Linked DNA regions of Nitratireductor mangrovi. The protein of the gene in region 1 interacts with the protein of each later gene in a pairwise test. Links are inferred from orthologs where the notes say so. Each region holds a gene or a part of one and is shown on either strand. Other genes may lie near its edges.

What was found.
Region 2: the proteins of FQ775_RS23360 (region 1) and nuoG interact in binary tests that used the Escherichia coli proteins (3 or more experiments, as listed by UniProt). The link is inferred for Nitratireductor mangrovi from one-to-one orthologs.

The regions. Positions count from the first base shown.
Region 1 is NZ_CP042301.2:4,766,631-4,769,492, forward strand. The notes cover bases 67-2,857. They hold FQ775_RS23360 (formate dehydrogenase subunit gamma), read right to left. Parts: upstream 1,810-2,857; coding sequence 1,324-1,809; downstream 67-1,323. Other genes in these bases: FQ775_RS23355 (formate dehydrogenase beta subunit), read right to left, coding at 67-1,327; FQ775_RS23365 (hypothetical protein), read right to left, coding at 2,074-2,304; FQ775_RS23370 (hypothetical protein), read left to right, coding at 2,538-2,831; FQ775_RS23375 (LysR family transcriptional regulator), read right to left, coding at 2,807-2,857. Also shown: more of FQ775_RS23355, read right to left, coding at 1-66; more of FQ775_RS23375, read right to left, coding at 2,858-2,862. UniProt on the Escherichia coli protein: NDH-1 shuttles electrons from NADH, via FMN and iron-sulfur (Fe-S) centers, to quinones in the respiratory chain. The immediate electron acceptor for the enzyme in this species is believed to be ubiquinone.
Region 2 is NZ_CP042301.2:1,732,577-1,735,617, forward strand. The notes cover bases 1-2,970. They hold nuoG (NADH-quinone oxidoreductase subunit NuoG), read right to left. Parts: upstream 2,542-2,970; coding sequence 460-2,541; downstream 1-459. Other genes in these bases: nuoH (NADH-quinone oxidoreductase subunit NuoH), read right to left, coding at 1-450; FQ775_RS08545 (helix-hairpin-helix domain-containing protein), read right to left, coding at 2,604-2,970. In the rest of the region: more of FQ775_RS08545, read right to left, coding at 2,971-3,041. UniProt on the Escherichia coli protein: NDH-1 shuttles electrons from NADH, via FMN and iron-sulfur (Fe-S) centers, to quinones in the respiratory chain. The immediate electron acceptor for the enzyme in this species is believed to be ubiquinone.

The DNA of each region.
Region 1 (2,862 bases):
TGCCGCAGCTCTCGATGGCGCAGAACTCCATGGCGAAACGCGCCTGCTTCAGCATGTCGACGCTGTCGTCGAAGACGACGATGCCGGCGTGGCCGATCAGCCCGTCCCTGGCCGCAAAGGCTTCGTAGTCGAAGGGCGTGTCGAACAGGGCGCGCGGGAAATAGGCGCCCAGAGGCCCCCCCACCTGCACGGCCCGCACCGCGCGGCCCGTCGCCGTGCCGCCGCCGATGTCGTCGACCAGTTCGCCGAGAGTCATGCCGAAGGCGGCCTCGAACAGGCCGCCATGCCTGACGTTTCCGGTCAGCTGGATCGGAATCGTGCCGCGCGAACGGCCCATGCCGAAATCGCGATAGAACTCGGCCCCCTTGTCCATGATGATCGGGACGGAAGCGAGCGAGATCACGTTGTTGATGACGGTCGGCTTGCCGAACAGCCCCTTGTGGGCGGGCAGCGGCGGCTTGGCGCGCACCTGGCCGCGCTTGCCTTCGAGGCTGTCGAGCAGCGCGGTCTCCTCGCCGCACACATAGGCGCCGGCGCCGATGCGCACTTCCATGTCGAATGCATGGTCGGAGCCGAGGATGCGTTGGCCGAGCACGCCGGCCTTGCGCGCGGCGTCGATCGCCTCGCGGAGCGCGATACTGGCGTGCGGGTATTCGGACCTGAGATAGATGTAACCCTTGGTCGCGCCCGTCGCGATGCCGGCGATCGCCATGCCCTCGATGAGCACGAACGGATCGCCCTCCATGACCATGCGGTCGGAGAAGGTGCCCGAGTCGCCTTCGTCGGCGTTGCAGACGATATATTTGCGCTCGCCCTGCGCCTCGAGCACGGTGTTCCACTTGATGCCGGTCGGGAAGCCGGCGCCGCCGCGTCCGCGCAGGCCGGAATCGGTCACCTGCTTCACGATCTCGGCCGGCGTGAGCTTGAGCGCGTTTCTGAGACCTCGCAGCCCGCCATGGGCTTCGTAATCCTCAAGCGAGACCGGGTCGGTGATGCCGCAGCGCGCGAAGGTGAGGCGCTGCTGCCTGGCAAAAAACGGGATCTTTTCCGGATCGCCCAGCGCGAGCGCGTGGTTGCCGCCATCAAGCAGCCCGGCATCGAGCAGCGCACCGACATCTTTCGCCTGCACCGGCCCGTAGGCGACGCGGCCGGCGGACGTGGCCACCTCCACCATGGGCTCCAGCCAGTACATGCCGCGCGAACCGTTGCGCACGATCCGTGCGTCAAGCCGGCGTTTCGCGATTTCCGCCGCGAGGGCCTTCGCCACCTTGTCGGCGCCGAGCGCCAGCGAGCCGGAATCACGGGGGACGTAGATCGTGACGGTCATGTCCGCACCTCCGCCACGATTTCCTGCGCCTTGCCTTCATCGAGACGGCCGATCACGACGCCGTCGAGCATCGCCGAAGGCGCGCAGGCGCACAGTCCGAGGCAGTAGACCGGCTCCAGCGTCACCGAGCCGTCCTTGGCCGTTTCGTGGAAGGAGATGCCGAGCAATTCCTGCAGCCTGTCGGCGATCGCGTCGCCGCCCATCGACTGGCAGGCCTCCGCGCGGCAGAGCTTCAGCACATGACGGCCGGCCGGTTCGCTGCGGTAGTCGTGATAGAACGAAACGACGCCGTGTACCTCGGCGCGCGACAGGTTCAGCGCGTCGGCGATCACCGGCAGCGCGTCTCGCGGCACGCAGCCGAATTCCTTCTGCACGCCATGGAGGATCGGCAGAAGCGGACCTTCCAGCCCCTTCAACTCGTCGATGACGGCGTTCGTGCGCGCGGCGACGTCCGCCAGCGCCTGGGTACCTTGCTGCTGCATGATCTTGCAGCGCCCTCCCTGTTCGGATCGCCGGGAACCGGCGCTAAGTCGTTAGGAAACCAGACGAAACCGCCTGAATCAATAAAGCAGTTCCGTGGTTTGATAGAAAACTTCTATCAAGCGTGACCGCTGCCGAAGCATTAGTCTAGCCGTGCACGCGGAAATCGCTTGCCAGCGTCATCGCCTCGTCCAGAAGCGGCGGCAAGCGTCACGGGCGGCCTGTCTGGGCCGATATGCGGCCAGAGAACAGAGGAACCGGCCGGGTCAGTCCGCGGCCTCGCCGTCGGACTTGACGCCCAGCACGCCGAAATCCTGAGATTTGGCTCCGGTAAGGGCCGTCAGAAAGCCTTCCGCGACCAACCCCCGTCGCAGCAATTCGCGCACGGCAGCTGCCCGGCTCGGCATTCGCTTGTCGAAGCGCCAGTCTTCGACCGCTGCCAGTTCTTCCTTGCTCAGCATGATCTGCAGTCGTTCGCCGCGCTCAAGGTCCGACATCAACGCCTCCGCCAGCCGCCGAATGAGTAAGCGACTATATAGGCGGCGCTTGTGCAGTCGCAAGATAGGTGACCTTGTCGGGCTCAGGCATTGTTGTCGTCAAGAGCCACTGCGGCTCAGAAGCCGCAAAGATGCGCAGCAATGCCTATTACTAACTAATTGAAATAATTTGAGAAAATAGGATAACTCCTCTTGATTGACGGGTTGGACGCGCTATTCTTTCGGCAGGAGTTATGATGGACAGACACTTATCAGAGAAGCTCGTTTGCGACGTTCGCAGCGCTGTTGCGGAAGCGATTGCCCAAAAGGACATCGTCAACGTGCCAGTACTCGCCGAAACGGTCAGGCTGCGAAACCTGGCGGAGAACGTTGCTCTTGAGGATATCGAGTATCAGGTCATGGCAGTGGCGATGGCTTTCGGCGCGGCGATGGCGTTTGCGCGCCCGTTGCTTACGACGGCAGCGTTTGAAGCGCCCGTCGCGCTGGCCGCGCCGACGGCGCTTCATCGCTGCAATGGCGGCGGGTGATTTCCGGACGCCGCAAGTCCGGCTTCCGCCA
Region 2 (3,041 bases), 3.0 Mb from region 1 along the record:
AGAGCGCAATGCGCCGAGAAACGGGTATTTCGAGTTCGAGGCCCAGCCGCCCATGATGACGCCATAGACCTCGAGCGAGGAGATCGCGAAGACGAACAGGATGCCGACATTGATGTTGGCGATCGCCCAGCCCTCGTCGACGGGGATGACCGCCCACGCCGCCATCGCCAATACGGCGGAAACCAGTGGCGCCAGCAGGAACACGCCCTTGTTGGCGCCGGCCGGGATGACGGGTTCCTTGAAGACGAACTTCAGAAGGTCGGCAAAGGCCTGGAAGAGGCCCCATGGACCGACCACGTTGGGCCCGCGGCGCAATTGCACGGCAGCCCATACCTTGCGGTCGGCATAAAGCAGGTAGGCGACCAGAATTAGTAGCACCACCAGAAGCACGACCGACTTCAAGAGAATGATCAGCGCCGGCAGCACGTAGAAGGAGAAGAAGGTTTCCATAAGTCCGCCTTACTCGGCTGCCTGCTTGAAACCGCTCCTGGCCATTGCGGAGCATTCCGCAAGCACGGCCGAAGCGCGGGCGATCGGGTTCGTAAGGTAAAAGTCCACGACGCCGGAGACGAACGGGCTCTTGTTGAGGCGGCCTCCGGACTTCGCAAGCTTCGACAGATCGGCCGCCTCGCCTGAGGCGATCTGGTCGAGCTCGGCGAAATGCGGATATTTCTCGTAAAGCTGCGCCCGCAGCTGCTGCAGCGAATCGAAAGGCAGTTTCTTGCCCAGCACGTCCGACAACGCCCGCAGGATCGCCCAGTCCTCCTTGGCCTCGCCAGGCGCGAAGCCGGCGCGGTTGGTCATTTGTACACGGCCCTCGGTGTTGACAAAGGTGCCTGACTTTTCGGCATAGGTCGCGCCCGGCAGGATGACATCGGCGCGGTGCGCGCCGGCATCGCCATGGCTGCCGACATAGACGGTGAAGGCGTCGCCGATCTTGTTCATGTCGAACTCATCGGCGCCGAGCAGGAAAAGCACGTCGAGCGCGCCCATCATGTCCGCAGCCTTCTTGCCGGCTTTGCCCGGCACGAAGCCGAGATCGAGCCCGCCAACACGCGCCGCTGCCGTATGCAGCACCCCGAAACCATTCCAGTCGCCGCTGACGGCTTTCACGTCGCCGGCAATCTTGGCTGCGAGGCCAAGGATCGTGGCACCATCGGAGCGGGCCAGCGCGCCCTGCCCGACGATGATCATAGGGCGTTCGGCCTTCTTCAGCACCGAGAAGAACTTGCCCGTGCCGCCGGCGAGTTCCTTGAGCGTCTCCGCCCCGGCGCCCAGCATCTCGTAGTCGTAGCGCAGATCGCCGACGTTGCCGATGACGCCAATCGGGAAATTGCCCATCCGCCAGCGCTTGCGGATACGAGTATTCAGCACCGAAGCCTCGAAGCGCGGGTTGGAGCCGACAATCAACAGCGCGTCGGCCTTCTCGATGCCTTCGATGGTCGGGTTGAAGATGTAGCTCGCGCGGCCATTGGCGGGATCGAGCGCTGCGCCATCCTGGCGGCAGTCGATGTTGGGCGAACCGAGGGAGCCCATCAGTTCCTTGAGAGCGAACATCTCCTCTACCGTGGCCAGATCGCCGGCAATTGCGCCGATTCTGTCGCCCGACATCCCCTCGACCTTCGCCTTGATCGCAGCGAAGGCCTCACTCCACGAAGCTGGCTCAAGGCGCCCGTTCCTGCGCACATAGGGCCGGTCGAGCCGCTGGGTTCGGATGCCGTCCCACACGAAGCGGGTCTTGTCGGAGATCCACTCCTCGTTCACCGCCTCGTTGACCCGCGGCAGGATACGCATGACCTCGCGGCCGCGGGTGTCGAGCCGGATCGCCGCGCCGACCGCGTCCATGACGTCGATGGACTCGGTCTTTGAAAGCTCCCAAGGCCGCGCCTGGAAGGCGTAAGGCTTCGAGGTCAGGGCGCCGACCGGACACAGGTCGATGACGTTGCCCTGCAGCTCCGAGGTCATGGCCTGTTCGAGATAGGTTGTGATCTCGGCATCCTCGCCGCGGCCGATCAGCCCGAGTTCGGAAATGCCGGCCACCTCGGTGGTGAACCTCACGCAGCGTGTGCAGTGGATGCAGCGCGTCATGATGGTTTTGACCAGGGGCCCGATATATTTGTCCTCGACGGCGCGCTTGTTTTCCTTGTAGCGCGAGGAATCGACACCGAAGGCCATCGCCTGGTCCTGCAGGTCGCATTCGCCGCCCTGGTCGCATATCGGGCAGTCGAGCGGGTGGTTGATGAGCAGGAACTCCATCACCCCCTCGCGCGCCTTCTTCACCATCGGCGTGTTGGTGAAAACTTCCGGTGGCTCGCCGTTGGGGCCCGGGCGCAAATCGCGCACGCCCATGGCGCAGGAGGCGGCGGGCTTGGGCGGCCCGCCCTTCACTTCGACGAGGCACATGCGGCAATTGCCGGCGATCGACAGCCGCTCGTGGAAACAGAAGCGCGGCACCTCGGCTCCCGCCTCCTCCGCCGCCTGCAACAGCGTGTAGTGGTCGGGTACCTCGATTTCCCTGCCGTCGACCTTCAGTATCGTCATGTCGTGCCCCCGGCGCCTCGCGCCGCTTTACTTCTTTCCCGGGGCCGCGGCCCCGGTCTTCCTTACTTGCCGGCTCCAGCAAGCCGCACCGCCTGCCCCAGCCAGTCGTCACGCTCGATGCGGCCCTTGAAGCCGAGCTCCTCGTCGAGCTTCGCGATGTCCGCCTTGGTCAAAGCCGCGATCTGTACGTAAGTGCGGATGCCGCGATCGTTGAGGACCTGCTCCAGCTTCGGCCCGATGCCTGAAATCGCCTTGAGATCGTCCGTTGCCGAAGAGGTCCCGGCATCGGCCCCTTCCGCCTCTTTCGCCGCGGGTTCGGCCTTCGCGATTGGGGCCGGTTTCGCCGCCACCGATTCCCCACGCGGCGAGGCAACCCTCTTCACCGTATCCTCGGCGATGTCACGCGCGGCCCGGGCGCTGGTTTCGGCGATGTCCTCCGCCGCGTGCTCGACGTCCGTGACCAAAGTTTCGACCGCAGCGCGCATGCGCACCCGCGTGGA